3 regions of the Parasphingorhabdus pacifica genome follow, and region 2 is predicted to be linked to each of the others. Evidence: riboswitches for the same ligand, from Rfam matches in the RefSeq annotation. Region 2 holds a riboswitch; each other region holds the start of a gene.
The links. A riboswitch is a leader RNA that binds a small molecule or an ion and turns the genes downstream of it on or off. The one in region 2 is predicted to bind thiamine pyrophosphate.
Positions count from the first base shown of each region.

Region 1: it holds a riboswitch for thiamine pyrophosphate, as region 2 does, so the genes downstream of both, thiM (hydroxyethylthiazole kinase) here and ACYVAN_RS08195 (thiamine ABC transporter substrate-binding protein) in region 2, are expected to answer to the same signal.
Region 3: it holds a riboswitch for thiamine pyrophosphate, as region 2 does, so the genes downstream of both, thiO (glycine oxidase ThiO) here and ACYVAN_RS08195 (thiamine ABC transporter substrate-binding protein) in region 2, are expected to answer to the same signal.

Region 1 is NZ_BAAGYS010000014.1:354,229-359,327, forward strand. Features, by position in the region: gene tenA (thiaminase II) at 296-1,006, opposite strand; gene thiD (bifunctional hydroxymethylpyrimidine kinase/phosphomethylpyrimidine kinase) at 1,046-1,843, opposite strand; gene thiE (thiamine phosphate synthase) at 1,840-2,469, opposite strand; gene thiM (hydroxyethylthiazole kinase) at 2,466-3,281, opposite strand; TPP riboswitch at 3,275-3,373, opposite strand; gene ACYVAN_RS21840 (hypothetical protein) at 3,725-4,009, shown strand; gene ACYVAN_RS21845 (hypothetical protein) at 4,141-4,881, shown strand; gene ACYVAN_RS21850 (hypothetical protein) at 4,947-5,099, opposite strand, start outside.
Region 2 is NZ_BAAGYS010000006.1:447,214-452,312, forward strand. Features, by position in the region: gene ACYVAN_RS08185 (DUF397 domain-containing protein) at 386-589, opposite strand; gene ACYVAN_RS08190 (4a-hydroxytetrahydrobiopterin dehydratase) at 640-933, opposite strand; TPP riboswitch at 1,065-1,175, shown strand; gene ACYVAN_RS08195 (thiamine ABC transporter substrate-binding protein) at 1,212-2,264, shown strand; gene ACYVAN_RS08200 (ABC transporter permease) at 2,271-3,908, shown strand; gene ACYVAN_RS08205 (ABC transporter ATP-binding protein) at 3,910-4,956, shown strand; gene ACYVAN_RS08210 (NUDIX domain-containing protein) at 5,013-5,099, shown strand, end outside.
Region 3 is NZ_BAAGYS010000006.1:68,007-73,105, forward strand. Features, by position in the region: gene ACYVAN_RS06400 (hypothetical protein) at 1-39, shown strand, start outside; gene ACYVAN_RS06405 (S1 family peptidase) at 208-1,308, shown strand; gene thiE (thiamine phosphate synthase) at 1,418-2,092, opposite strand; TPP riboswitch at 2,175-2,283, shown strand; gene thiO (glycine oxidase ThiO) at 2,274-3,389, shown strand; gene thiS (sulfur carrier protein ThiS) at 3,386-3,586, shown strand; gene thiG (thiazole synthase) at 3,591-4,355, shown strand; gene ACYVAN_RS06430 (FUSC family protein) at 4,399-5,099, opposite strand, start outside.

The DNA.
Region 1 (5,099 bases), on a different contig from region 2:
CCAGAACCTTGCTTGCGATGGGAAAACTCGACTGAACGCGTCCGGACGAACGTGCTGTTTGGTCATCGTCGTGATGGCCGCCTTCGTTATCCGAACACGCGACGCCCCCGTCACCTGGACGAGTGATCTTGTTTTCCGGTCCGTCAGAGCACGAACCGCTCATACGAGCCCACCGGGGCCGACCTCTCGACCTCCGGCCACGCTCGATCTCCGCCGACCGACGAACGGATCTTCGGTCCCCCGGACCAGCATCCCCCGAACCGGCGCCACCCAAACCAGCGCCGCCCGAACCGGCTCAGCGCAGCCATTGAGCAGTCGGCCACTGCTCCCTGATCCACGCGCTGTTCCAGAACATCCACTCGTATTCCGTTGACCGGGTGAACACTTCCAGCATCCGTTCCCGGACGGAGCTGTCCGCGTCCCGGGCGAGCCGGTCGGTCAACTCCCGGGCCCCCATCACAGCCTGGGCGAACTCCTCATCGGAATACGTCTCGATCCACCGTCGGTAGGGATGTTCGACCACTCCCCCGGTCCGTTCCAGGATCACGCTGCCCACGTGCTGGTACACCCAGAAGCACGGCAGTAGCCCCGCCACCTGCACAGGGTACGGATCCGTGAGTGCGCTCGCCAACAAGAACGACGTGTACCCGGAGCAGGACGGAGAGGTCTCGATTCCCGAGAGCTCCGACTCCGTGAGCCCGAACTCCTCGACGTAGCCCGCGTGGAGGCTGCGCTCCTCGACGAGCGCGGCCTGCGCGCTGCCCGCGAGGAACGCCGCGTCCTCGGGCAGTTCGGCACGCGTGGCCGCCGCGGAAAGCGCCTTCGCGAACCCGACGAGGTAGCGGGCGTCCTGCACGATGTAGAAGGCGAACCGCTCCCGGTCCAGCGTGCCGTCGGCGAGCCCGGTGTTGAACGGGTGCTCGACGATCGCCTCCCGCAGGTCGGCGGTGCGTTTCCAGGCCCGCGCGCAGAACCCGTCGGGTGTCGGTGTGGGCAGCGTGCTCATCGAGTTCACCTCCGAGGTGAGGTCGGTGGTCGGCCGGCTTCACCACCAGTTGTGGAAGTGATGTACCGGCCCGTGCCCACGACCGACGTCGAGCCGTTCGGAGGCACGCAGCGCATCGGTGAGGTACTGCTTGGCGTCCCGCACGGCGGTGGACCAGTCCGGACGCTGCGGACGCAGGGCTGCGATGCTCGCCGACAGCGTGCAACCCGTTCCGTGGTCGTTCGTGGTCGGGACCCGCTCAGCCCGCAAGTGCTCGGGCCGCGGGCCACCGTGGAACAGGTCCGCGCTGACCTCCCCGGACAGGTGCCCGCCCTTGAGCAGCACGTATTCGGCGCCGAGATCGGCCAGCCGCGCCGCCTGCCCATCCATGTCGCCGACCTCGCTGATCTCCCGCTCCCCCAGCAGATCCGCCGCTTCCGGAAGGTTCGGGGTGATCAGGTGGACGCGGGGCACCAGATCGTCCCGCAAGGCTTTCACGGCGTCGGTGGCCAGCAGCCGATCACCGCTCTTGGCGACCATGACCGGGTCGAGCACCACGAACGGCGGCAGGTAGCGGTCGAGCACGTCCACGACCGCCCGGATCACCTCGGCGTTGGCCAGCATCCCGATCTTCACGGCGTCGACGCGCACGTCGTCGAGCAGCGTGACCAGCTGGTCCGTAACGAAGTCCGGGGGGATCTCCTGGACCTTCGCGACGCCTGTCGTGGTTTGGGCGACCAGCGCGGTCAGCACCGTCATTCCATAGGCACCGTGCGCCGAAAAGGCCTTGAGGTCGGCTTGCACGCCCGCACCACCGCTCGGGTCGGTACCGGCAATGCTCAGCACGTTGGGAATCACGGTCGCACCTCTCTCATGCGTCGGGCCGCGAACTCCGGGTCCGGGGCCGCGCAGATCTCCGACACCACGCACAGACCATCGACGCCCGTGCCGAGAACTCCGGCCGCGTTGTCCGCGTGGATTCCACCGACCGCCACCGCGGGCAGGTCGGCGTCCACCACCAGTCGCCGGAGCCCGTCGATACCGGTGGCCACCGCCGCATCCGGCTTGGTCGGGGTCGCGAAGACCGGCCCGATACCGAGGTAATCGATGGTTCCGCGCGGCAACAGGCCTGTCGTGGCCAGCTCCGAGGCATCCGAGACGGACCAGCCGATGATCGCGTCGGGGCCGGCGATCTCCCTGGCCCGCTCGACCGGAAGATCGGACTGTCCCAAGTGGACTCCGTCGGCACCGGACGCCAGCGCCACGTCGAGCCGGTCGTCGACCAGCAGGGCCACCCCGGTTCCGGCGAGCATTTCGCGCAGTCCCGCCGTCACCGCGCAGAGTTCCCTCGCCGTCGCGTGCGGGTCGCGGACCTGCACGGCGGTAACCCCGCCGGCGACGGCGGCGCGCACCGTCTCCGGCACACCACGTTGCGCGCACAGCGCGGTATCGGTGACCAGGTACAAGCTGAGGTCGATCTTCAACGGCGCTCCTCCTCCGGCCCGCGCTGCGTTCCCGGCTCGCGCTGCGTTCCCAGCCCGTGCAGCGCGTCGAGGAACCCGACCGCGAAGCTTCCCGGTCCCTCGCACGCGCGGGCCGCCCGCTCCCCCGCCTCGGCGAACGCCCGCGAGGCCGAGACGGCGGCCCGCAGTGGCGAATCCACCACGGGCAGCATCGCCGCCATCGTCGCCCCCAACGCACAGCCGCTCCCGGTCACCCTGGCCATCAGCGGATCGCCACCGCTGACCTCCACGACCTGCTGACCATCGGTGATGTAATCGGTCGGCCCGCTGACCGCCACGACGAACCCGCGCGAGGCGGCGAACGTGCGCGCCGCGTCCACCGCCTCGGCCGAGTCGGCGAGCGAATCCACTCCCTTGCCCGCGGCCCCGTCTGCCCCGACGAGGCTGAGCACCTCCGAAGCATTGCCCCGAACCACGGCGGGCTGCTCGACCAGCAGGTCGGCGGCGAGCTTGGTGCGGTAAGCCGACAATCCGGACCCCACCGGATCGAGCACCCACGGCGTCGAGGCGACTCGCGCACCCGAAGCGGCCGCGCGCAGCGCAGCGTCTCGTTCCGGCGAGAGGGTGCCCAGGTTGGCGAGCACGCCATCAGCCGCCCCGGCGACCTCGGCGGCTTCCTCGACGTTCTCGACCATTACCGGGGAAGCTCCCAGCGAGAGCAGCACGTTGGCCGTGAAACCGGCGGCAACCACGTTCGTCAGGCAGTGCGCGAGCGGCCCCGCGGTCTCCAGGCTCCGGAGATCGGCGGCAGCATTCGTCCATTGCGTAGTCACGGTGGTGACGTCCCTCCGCTAGCTCGAACTAGTTCAGGTTCGACGGGTCTGCTCTCAGCCCGGCCGATCGCCGGGCACCCCGCGTCACTTCTGATGTCAACCTAGCAAGTTCGGTCAAGCACAGGACGTCGGCCTGTTCCCCACGGTCGTGGCGGATGTCACGATCAGGGAACGGCCCATACAGGTGATCATGGTGATGGACGATCTGATCGACATGATCAGAGCACGTACGGGTAGTCCGATCGAGTCGTTCGCAACGCGCATCCGGCGCAATCCGCAGCGAACGAACGGGCGACGGTGCGGCTGATCGGCGACCGGGCACGATCACCGAAGCCCTAATCGTGCAACTCTGGGAGCGCTGTGCAACGTCCGTGCAGCGAAGCGTGACGACGCGGACCAATCGACGTGATCAGCGGCCACGATCGAGGCCGAACACGAGGAACATGGGGGTAAGACGAGTGTTCCACAACCACGAGCAGGTCTGGTGGATCGTTCCCGCCGGCCAGCGACTCCGACATGCGATCACCGTGCGCCCGGGCGCCCGCCCGGCCGGTGATGTCGTGCAAGCACTCTGCGATTCCCCGGTCAAGCTCCCGTACGGAACCTGGCCCGCCTCGAAGGAGCCGAACAGCCGCCGGATCACCGAGCGGTGCGCCGACTGCGAGGTCCAGGTCGCCGATGAGCAACAACGCAGCACGGATCTGGTCGTGAGCATGTGGGACAGCTGATCGCGCCGCACCCGGCACCGCAGGTCACCGTTGCGATGTTCCGTTCTCTCGTTCAAACGCAAGGAAAATCACACACGCAGGGTCGGAAGACCCGATGAGTCGAGCCCGAGCCGCAGATTAGGCTTGGGTCAATGGACACCACGACCGACGCTCCCCACTTCGTACGTTCCCGGCGTTCCAACCAGCCGGATCCGGCGAAGATCTGGGCTCCACTCGCCGGTCTCACCGAGGCCGCGGCGCAGGCCGCCTCGACTTCCGGCAGCATCGCCATCACCCGTGGCTTCGATCGCCACAGCAGGCAGCGCGCCAAGGCACTGCGCGACCTGCTCAACGATCGTGGTGTCGCGGCCATCGAGGTGACTCCGGCGCCGGGGAGTTCGCGGTTGCTCGACGGCACCGAGATCGCCGCGCTCGTCAACCTCATCGGTTCGGACTCCTGGCAGCCGTTCCGGCTGGCGGCTTCGCTCCGCGCACCCGTTCTGCTCCCGAGCGGGGACGAGGACGGCGCGACCGAGGTTTCGCGGCGAGATGTCATCACGTTGACCGGTGAGAACGACAAGCGCGACATCGCGCTCTCGCACGTGGCCGTGCGCCCGGAAGACCCCACGGCGGGCAGCATCACGATCACCAGCGACGGCGAACCGCTCGCGGTTCCAGGCGGGAACGTGACCCTCGAGGTCACCGACGGGAAGCTGCGAGTCCACCTCTCGGGGCCCGATTTCGCCGAGCAGACGTTCACCGCCGAACAGGTCCGAGTCGAGACCTCCGATGTTCCGCACCGGATCGTCCGGGACGAGCTCCCGATCGCCGAGTTCGAGGGGTCGCTCGTGGTCGCCGCCGAACAGCAGGGCCTGGTCGTTCGCCCGGTCTGAGCCGAACACCGCACGCACCCCGGTCCGGGTCGCCCCCGGGCCGGGGGTGCGGAGCGGTCAGGAGTTCATACCCGCCGCACCAGGTTGCCCACGAGGGCCAAGGCGGCCGCGAGAGCCACGCCCACCAGTGCGAGCGACAGCGGGGACAACGTGCCGGGCGAAAGCACGTTGGCGATCGTCCACCACAGGACCAGCAGGGCGACGCAGCCCAGCACCGC
Region 2 (5,099 bases):
ATCTCTCGCTGATCAGCGATCTTGTGCACGACACAACCTCCGCTCGCCCGCGTCCGAACTGAGGGACCACCCGCGCGGACCTACCACCCCAGTGGACTCGAATCCTATTTTCCCGCAGCGCCCGTTGGAAATGCCGGTTATGTCTCCTGGCGGGTGCGGGGTGGTTGGTGGTCTCCACGGGTGCTGTCCTGACCAGCAGTGCTGTGCGGAATCTGTGTAAGAGAAGGGCTCTCTCGCCGGGTCCCCGGCGAGAGAAGCTGTGGCGCTGTGATCACGGCACCTGGTGGTTCGTGCTACTGGCTCACGCTCGATCTATATCTCTGCGCAGGGGGATGCGCCCCGGGGCCCGCCCGGATTCGTGTCGGGCGGGGCTTCCGGTCGGTGATCAGTGGTCGAGCCGACCTGTCTTGACTGCGGACAGGAATGCCGACCACGCCGACGGGCTGAACACGAAGGCGGCGCCATCGGGGATCTTGGAGTCCCGGACGGCGATCGTGTCGGACAGGTCTGCGATCTCGGCGCAGTTGTCGTTGTCGGTGGTGCGGCTGGACTTGTGCCAGGTGACCGGCCCAAGAGCTGGGGCTCGCACGTAGCCCTCCTTAAACGTTGGCTATGCCGAACCGACCAGCCGCGCCCTGCTCAGGAGAGGGCTTCCACCACGCCGTCGATCTCCTCGGCCATCGACACGTCCTTGTGGGTGATCCCGCCTTCCGAGTGCGTCGAGCAGTGGAAGGTGACCTTGCGCCACCGGATGTCCATGTCCGGGTGGTGGTGCTCGCTCTCGGCGATCTCGGCTATGCGGTTCACGGCCTGGATCGCCTGCGCGAAGTTTTCGAACTCCACGGTCCGGGTCAGCTCCGAGTCGTCCTGGTGCCAGTCCGGCAGATGCGCCAGCGCCTCGGACACCTGCGTGTCGTTGAGAAGATCGGTCATGAACACATGGTGGTGCCTCACCGCCCGGAATGCGAGCAACCCGCCGGTGCGTCGGCGCGGCTCGTGCGGCCACGGGGCGTGGCGAGCGTCTCGAACACGCGCCTGCCGTCGCGATCTCACCTGAAGTACACTCACGTCGCCACGGGAGTCCAGTGAGCTGGGCTGAGAGGAGGGGCCGAACCCCTCGACCGTCGAGACCCGAACCGGATCATGCCGGCGCGGGGAGGCGATGCGATCAGCTCGATGCCGCACGCGTGGTGTGAGATCGGGAGGATCGTTTGAAACGTTCGTTACAGCGCCTCGGCGTCGCCACCGTGGTGGTCGCCCTGGCATCCGGCTGCTCGCTCATCGGAACTTCGGCGGAGCCGCCACCGGGCACGCGCACGGTCACGCTGGTCGCCCACGACTCCTTCGCCGTCGACGAGCAGGTGCTCGCCGACTTCGAACGGAAGAACGGGATTCACGTCGAGATCCGGCACAGCGGTGACGCCGGGGAACTCACGAACAAACTCGTGCTGTCGAAGGGCGACCCGATCGGCGACGTCGCCTACGGGGTCGACTCCACCTTCGCCTCTCGCGCGCTGGGCGAGGGCGTGTTCGCCCAGCACGACGCCGTCAACGCCGACCGCGGCCCCGAACGCCACGCGCTGGGGGCCGGTGACCGGCTCACCGCCGTCGACGTGGCCGACGTGTGCCTCAACGTCGACACCCGCTGGTTCGCCGAACACGGCGTTCCGGAGCCGACGAGCCTGCGCGACCTGACCGATCCCCGGTACCGCGACCTGCTCGCCGTGCCGAACCCGACGACGTCCTCCCCGGGGCTCGCATTCCTGCTCAACACCGTCGCCACTTTCGGCGAAACCGGCTGGCAGGACTACTGGCAGCGGCTGATGGCCAACGGCACCAAGCTCAGCTCCGGTTGGGAAGAGGCCTACAACCAGGACTTCTCCGGTTCGTCCGGTGCGGGACCGCGCCCGATCGTGCTGTCCTACGCTTCCTCCCCGGCCGCCGAGGTCGGGCCGGACGGCACCGCCCCGACCAAGGCGCTCCTGGACACCTGCTACCGGCAGGTCGAATACGCCGGGGTGCTGGCGGGCGCCGAACACCCGGAAGCGGCGGGCAAGGTGGTCGACTTCCTGCTCTCCCAGGATTTCCAGCGCCAGGTCGCCGAACAGATGTACGTGTACCCGGTCGTGCGGGACGTGCCGCTGCCTCCGGGCTGGGCCACCCACGCGCCGCTGCCGCACGATCCCGCCGAAATGCCCGCCGAACGGGTCGAACGCCACCGCGACCAGTGGGTCGAACAGTGGCGCGACGTGGTTCGGGGCTGACCGCCGATGACCGTGCTCGCCGGTCGGCGGCGGAGTTCGTCGCCCGCGCCGCGTGCCGGGCACCGGGTGCTGCTGCCGCTCGCCGGTGCGCTGGTGCTCGGATTCCTCGGGACGTTCTTCGTGTGGCCGGTGGCGGCCATCGTCGAGCTGGGCCTGGACGGCGAATTCGGGGCGGTGCTGACCGAGCCGAGCACCTGGCGGCTGGTGGGTTTCACCCTGGGGCAAGCCGCCGCGTCCACGGCGGTGGCGCTGCTGGCGGGCATGCCGCTGGCCTACGTCCTCGCCCGCGCGGCCGTGCCCGGGCGAACCGCGATCCGGGCGATGATCACGGTGCCGTTCGTGCTGCCGACGATCGTGGTGGGCATGGCCTTCCGCGCGCTGCTCGGAGGTTCGGACGGCAGCGTGTTGGCGATCGTGCTGGCCAACGCGTTCTTCAACGTCGCGGTGGTGGCCAGGACCGTCGGTGGGCTCTGGGCGCACCTCGATCCCCGTGGTGAGGACGCCGCGCGGAGCCTGGGCGCCTCCCGGTTGCGCGCGTTCCGTTCGATCACGCTGCCCGCGCTGATGCCCGCGCTCGGATCCGCCGCGGCAGTGGTGTTCCTGTTCTGCTCCACGAGCTTCGGCATCGTGCTGGTGCTCGGGGACGGCCGGTACCGGACCCTCGAAACCGAGATCTACCTGCGCACCGTGCGAATGCTCGACCTCTCCGGTGCGGCCGCGCTGTCGCTGCTGCAAGTGGCGGCGGTGCTGGCGGCGCTGGTGATCGCCGCCGTGGCCAGGCGGCGTCGCGAGACGGCGCTGCGGCTGCGGCGCACCGGGGACACCGCGCGACGGCCTCGGGGCGCGGAATGGTGGGTGGTCGGAGCGGCCGCACTGGTGCTCAGCGGAATGCTCACCCCGATCGTGGGGCTGCTGGCCCGTTCGGTCACCGCGCCCGACGGCTGGAGCCTCGCCGGATTCCGGGCGCTGGCCGGAACCGGGGAGCGCGGCACGCTGGAGGTCTCGGGCTACGAGGCGGCGCTGAACTCGGTGCGCAACGCCGCCGACGCCACGTGGCTGGCGCTGCTGATCGGCCTGCTGGCCTCGCTGGTGCTCGTCGGGGTGCGGCGGAAGAGCACGGCGGACGTGCTGGACACCGCGCTGATGCTGCCGCTGGGCGTCTCGGCCGTCACCGTCGGATTCGGCTACCTGATCACGCTGGACGCGTTGCCTGGCGACCTGCGCACGTCACCGCTGCTGGTCCCGTTCGTGCAGGCGCTCGTGGTGATTCCGCTGGTGATCAGGATGGTGTTGCCGGTGCTGCGGGCCATCGACGCCCGGCTGCGGCAGGCCGCCGCGACACTCGGCGCGAGCCCGTGGCGAGTGCGGTGGGAGGTCGACGTGCCGCTGGCCGCCCGAGCCGTCGTGTCCGCGGCCGGGTTCGGGTTCGTCGTGGCGCTCGGCGAGTTCGGCGCGACGAGCTTCCTCGCCCGCCCGGACGCGCCGACGCTGCCGGTGGCGATCGCCCGATTGATCGCCAGACCGGGACAGCTGAACACCCAGATGGCGTATGCGGCGTGCGCGCTGCTCATGGTCGTCACCGTGCTCGCCGTGATCGTCATCGAACGGTTGCGGGTGCGCGAGGACGCAGTCGAGGAGTTCTGAAATGAGCCTGACCATCCGCGAACTCACGGTCCGCTTCGGGACCACCGAAGCCGTGTCCGATGTGGACCTGTCGGTGGCCGGAGGTGAGGTGGTCGCGCTGCTGGGGCCGTCCGGATGCGGAAAGTCCACGCTGCTGCGCGCGGTCGCCGGACTCGAACGGCCCACTTCGGGCGGGATCCGCTGGAACGGAGACGACCTCGCGCGGGTGCCGGTGCACCGGCGTGGTTTCGGCATGGTCTTCCAGGACGGGCAGTTGTTCCCGCACCGCGACGTCGCGGGGAACGTGGAGTTCGGGATGCGGATGCGCGCGCACGGCCGGGCCCACCGGAAGCGGAAGGTGGGCGAGCTCCTCGACGTCGTCGGCCTCGACGGTTACCAGCGCCGCCGGGTCACGGAACTGTCCGGGGGCGAGGCGCAACGGGTCGCGTTGGCCCGCGCACTGGCCGCCGACTCCAGACTGCTGCTGCTGGACGAGCCGCTGTCCGCGCTCGACCGGGTGCTCCGTGACCAGCTCGCCGTCGACCTGGCGGCGCTGCTGGACCGCGACGACGCGACCGCCATCGTCGTCACCCACGACCACGACGAGGCCTTCACGCTGGCCGACCGGGTGGGCGTCCTCCTCGACGGCACGATCTCGCAGGTGGACACCCCCGGCAGGCTCTGGCGCCACCCGGCCACGGACGAGGTCGCCGAATTCCTCGGTTGCACCACGCTGCTGCCCGCGCAGGTGAGCGGCGGGATCGCCAGCTGCGCTCTCGGCCGGGTGGCGATCGGTGCGGAGGACGGTGCCGCCCGGCTGGGGTTGCGCGCGTCCGGAGTCCACGCGGCCCCGGAGGTCGGTGCAGGCGTCGGTTCAGCGGTCGCCGGTGGTGGTGCTGCCGGGACCGTGCTGGAACGCGTCCACCGGCACGACCACGTGCGACTGGGCGTCGACGTGCCCGAGGTGGGGAAGGTCGAGGCGATCGCGCAGATCAACAACGCCCCCGCGATCGGGGAAAGCGTGCGACTCGAACTCAACCCCGGCGGCGTGGCGCTCGTCGGCGAGTGAGCGCCGGAGGTGGGGGCCGGTGACCGGCTGGAGACGGTCGGGCAAGATACGAACACGTGTCTGTGTTGCGTAGCACGGGATTGATCGACGCGCCGGTGGCGACCGTGGCCGCCGCGCTGCGTCACACCCGAACCGCCACGACC
Region 3 (5,099 bases), 380 kb from region 2:
AATGGGATAACTGGCGAAAACCAGGAGTTCGGCGGGTAATAGAAGTAGTAACCCGGATGCCGTCCGGTGCCGAAAAGTTTTCGTCGCCAAATGCAACGAAAGGAGGATGAAACGGACACACGGTCACCTCGATACTGGCTCACCGACGGGGGTCGGAGATCCATCACGACGAGGGAGACCGCAATGAAACGTAGATTCACGGCGCGAATGACCGGAGCCGTGGTATTGGCAGCGGGAACTTTCGCCGCGTTCACCGCGCCGGCGACCGCTTCCGAACCCGCACCCCGCACGGCCGAAGCGGAAACCATGCTGGAGGCCATGCAGCGGGACCTCGGCGTCACCGCTGACCAGGCACGGCAACGGTTGGCCTCGGAAGCCCGCGCCAGTGGAGCGGACCAGAAGCTGCGGGAGGACCTCGCGGGCTCCTTCGGTGGATCGCACTACGACGCCGGGTCGGGCAAACTCGTCGTCGGGGTCACCGACCAGGCCGCCGCGAACCGGGCCGAAGCAGTCGGCGCCGAAGCCCGGATGGTCGAACACACCAGTCGGGAATTGGCCTCGATCGCCGAGGAACTGAATGCGAACACCGGCGATCTGCCCCAATCGGTCAGCGGCTGGTACGTGGACAGCCGCAGCAATTCGGTGATCGTCACGACCGCTCCGGGAACGTCCGCGGAAGCTACCGAGTTCGTCCGCGAATCGGACGTGAACACCGCTGCGGTTGACGTGGTCGAGTCGACCGAATCCCCGCGAACGCTCGCCGATGTGATCGGCGGCAACGCCTTCTACATCGGTGGCGCGCGCTGTTCGGTCGGATTCTCCGTGCAGGGCGGTTTCGTGACGGCCGGGCACTGCGGGGACACCGGCGACAGCACCAGCCAACCGAGCGGCACCTTCGCCGGCTCCTCGTTCCCGGGCAACGACTACGGCTACGTCCAGGTCTCCTCGGGTGAGACACCGCAGCCGCTGGTCAACAACTACTCCGGCGGCACCGAAGCCGTCGCGGGATCCAGTGAAGCCCCCGTGGGCGCGTCGATCTGCCGGTCGGGTTCGACCACCGGCTGGCACTGCGGCACCGTGCAGGCCAAGAACCAGACCGTCAGCTACCCGCAGGGCACCGTCAACGGTTTGACCCGTACCGACGTCTGCGCCGAGCCCGGTGACTCCGGTGGATCCTGGCTGTCCGGCGACCAGGCGCAGGGCGTCACCTCCGGCGGATCGGGCAACTGCACCAGCGGTGGCACGACGTACTTCCAGCCGGTCAACGAGATTCTCAGCACCTACGGGCTCACCCTGCTCACCCGCTGACCGGATTCGGATCCGACCGGGCGATCGAACCGGGCAACGGAGCCGGCCGAACGAGGAATTCGCGCGGAACCGCACCGATGCGGTTCCGCGCGAAACCGCGTGCGGACCATCAGTAGAGCAGGCGCGCCCGGAGGGACTCGGCGGCCGCTTGTGGATCGTCCGCCTCGGTGATGGCCCGGACCACCACGACCCGTTCCGCTCCCGCGGCCAGCACGTCGTCGAGGTTGCCCGCCCCGATGCCGCCGATCGCGAACCACGGGCGCCCGTGCCCCCGGTGTTCGGCCGCGTGCCGCACCAGTTCGAGGCCCGCGGCTTCTCGGCCCGGTTTCGTCGGCGTCGTCCACACCGGTCCGGTGCAGAAGTAGTCGACCCCCAGCTCCGTGGCGGCCGAATCGGCCTGGACGAGATCGTGTGTCGACCGGCCGACCGCGACCTGGTCACCCACGATCCGCCTGGCGAGTTCCACCGGGATGTCGTCCTGCCCCAGGTGCAGCACGTCCGCCTCGGCCGCCAGCGCGATATCGGCCCGGTCGTTGACCGCGAGCAACGCTCCGTGCCGCACGCACGCCTCCGCCAGGACCTCCAGCGCGGCCAACTCCTGTCGCGCCTCCATCGGAGCCCCGTCCGGGCTCTTGTCGCGGAGCTGGATGATGTCGACGCCGCCGGACAGCGCCGCTTCCGCGAAGTCCGCGAGATCGTCCTGCGCGGTACGCGCATCAGTGCAGAGGTATAGCCGTGCGTCGTCGAGCCGTGCGCGGATACCGAAGCCGTCCAATCCAGGCATGTCACCAGCCTAGCCGTCGAGTAGCGCTCCGCCCGTTCGGAGAGATCGTGGTGGTCCGCCGGGTGGGAGCGGTAGTGTGGTTGCTGGTCCGCACGGGAGTCCGGCAAGCCCGGACTGAGAGGGGGCGGGACGCCCCGACCGTCGTACCTGATCCGGGTCATGCCGGCGCAGGGAGCGTGAAATGCCCGAACAACGTGCCGAGCGCGTCGCCGTCATCGGCGGCGGCGTCATCGGCTTGTCCGTCGCCTGGCGAGCCGCCGACGCCGGATTCGAAGTCGTGCTGATCGACGACCAGCCGGCCTCCGGTGCCTCCTGGGTCGCGGGCGGCATGCTGGCGCCGATCGCCGAGGCGTGGCCCGGGGAGGAGGCCCTGCTCGACCTGGGCGCGGTGTCGCTCCACCGGTGGCCCGCCTTCGCCGAGCGACTGGCGCGTGCCTCCGGTCTTCCCGCGGGGCTGCGCGAGGAGGGCACGCTGGTGGTCGGCGTGGACAGCGCCGACCGCGCCGACCTCCGCAGGCTCGCCGAGCACCTGGCCGGCCTGGGGCGATCGGTCACCGAATTGTCCGGGCGCGAACTGCGCAGGGAAGAGCCCGCGCTGGACCCTTCGATCCGTGCGGGACTCGCGGTTCCGGGGGACCTCGCGGTGGACAACCGGGTGGCGCTGGCCGCCCTGCGCGCGGCGGCGACCGCCTCGGGTGTGGAGTTCGTCCAGCGGCGCGCGGTGGCGGCCCGCACCGGAAAGGTGGCGCTGGCCGATTCGGAAATCCGGTGCGACCAGGTCGTCGTGGCCGCCGGGGCGCACTCCGCGGCCCTGCACCCGGCGCTGCACGGCCGAATCCGACCGATCAAGGGGGAAGTACTCCGGTTGCGCGCCCGGCAGCTCGCGATGCCGCCACCTCGGCGCACCATCCGCGGACCGGTTCGCGGGCGGCAGGCGTACCTGGTGCCCAGGGATGACGGCCTGGTGGTCGGGGCGACCCAGTACGAGGTCGGTTTCGACACCGAGGTCACCGCGGGCGGGGTTCGGGACCTGCTCGCCGACGCCGAACGGCTGATGCCGGGAATCGCCGAATACGCGCTGGTCGAGTCGGCAGCGGGACTGCGGCCGGGCACCGACGACAACCTTCCGCTGGTGGGGTGGCTGGCTCCCGGTGTGCTCGCCGCGACCGGGCACCACCGCAACGGTTTCCTGCTCGCGCCGGTGACCGCCGATTCCGTGCTCGCACTGCTACGAGGTGAATCACCGCCGGTCGAAGCGAAGGCGGCCCAGCCGGCGAGAGGAGAGGACAGGGCATGAACGTCGTGATCAACGGGACGCAGCGGGAGTTCCCCGAGGAGACCACGGTGGCCGCCGCACTGGCGGAACTGGAGATGCCGGAGCAGGGGATCGCCGTCGCCATCGACGGCAACCTGGTGCCGAAGGGGCAGTGGGCGGAGACGCCGCTGCGGCCTGGTGGCACCGTCGAGGTCCTCAGTGCAGTGCAAGGAGGTTGAGCTCATGGACGACCCGCTGATTGTCGCGGGCCGCGAGTTCGGGTCCCGGTTGATCACCGGAACCGGAGGCGCGTCGAACCTGTCGGTGTTGGAACGAGCCCTGGTGGCTTCGGGTACCGAGTTGACGACCGTCGCGATGAGGCGGGCCGACGCCGGTGGCGGTCCGGGGGTGCTCGACCTGCTTCGGAAACTGGGTATCGAGGCGTTGCCGAACACCGCGGGCTGCCGCACGGCGGCGGAGGCGGTGCTCACCGCGCGGATGGCCCGCGAGGCGCTCGGAACGAACTGGGTCAAGCTCGAAGTGGTCGCCGACGACGACACGCTGCTGCCCGATCCGGTGGAGCTGCTCGACGCCGCCGAGCAGCTCGTCGACGACGACTTCGTCGTGCTGGCCTACACCAACGACGATCCGGTGCTGGCGGCGAAGCTGGAGCAAGCCGGGTGCGCGGCGGTGATGCCGCTCGGCTCGCCGATCGGCACCGGACTGGGCATCCGGAACCCGCACAACATCGAGATGATCGTGGCCCGGGCCTCGGTACCGATCGTGCTCGACGCGGGCATCGGAACGGCTTCCGACGCCGCGCTCGCGATGGAGCTGGGTTGTGACGCCGTGCTGCTGGCTACGGCCGTGACCAGGGCGAACGACCCTGAACGGATGGCGGCGGCGATGCGGGCGGCGGTCGAAGCTGGGCGCTTGGCCTCCCAAGCGGGGCGTGTTCCCGAGCGCTTCTGGGCGCACGCTTCCAGCCCGGCCCGCCTGCCGAACTGACCCGCCGCCCCCGGGCGGGGAGACCCCACCGGGGGCGGCGGCGTCAGCGGATGTGGAGTCGTTCGGGACGCACGAACGAGATCGTGTAACTCTTCCACGGGCTGTCGTAGCCGAAGGTCTGGTCGATCGCGGACCGCGCGTGCAGCGCGTTCTCCACCAGCGAGCTCGCCAGTAGTTCGGTCGCCGGCGCGCTGCCGTTCGGTACGTCCGGGATCGACGCAGTGGTGCGACCGCCCAACAGGTCGTCCACGGCCTGCAGCGCGGGCACCGCCACCGCCTGCTCGTTCTCGGGCCGAAACGCGAGGGTGGCGACATCCTGGCGCAGTGAGTCGAGCGCGACGGCCGCCGCCCGGGTGGCGCGTTCACCCTCGTCCTGCTCGCCGGTGCCGTCGAGCAGGGCCGGATATCCGAGGAGATCCTGGGTGCGGCGCAACGCGAGCACGTGTGCGGCCTGCATCGCATCGGCGAGGTGGGCACCGCGCCCGGCGGCACGCACGCTGCGCAGCAGTTCGGAGACCGACCAGACCGTGGTCCGCACGGCTCCGCGCACGTCCGGGGTCACGCTGCTGGGCAGCACCAGGTAGCTGACGTAACCGATGCACAGCGCGATGGCCGCACCGACGGCGGTGTTGGACGCGAAGCTGATCGCCACGTTGACCAGCGGTCGGTCGAGCCGCATCGCCTGGTCGACGACGGTCACCGCGATCAGCGAACCGAGCAGGACCTGGTAGTCGGCCCGCAGCC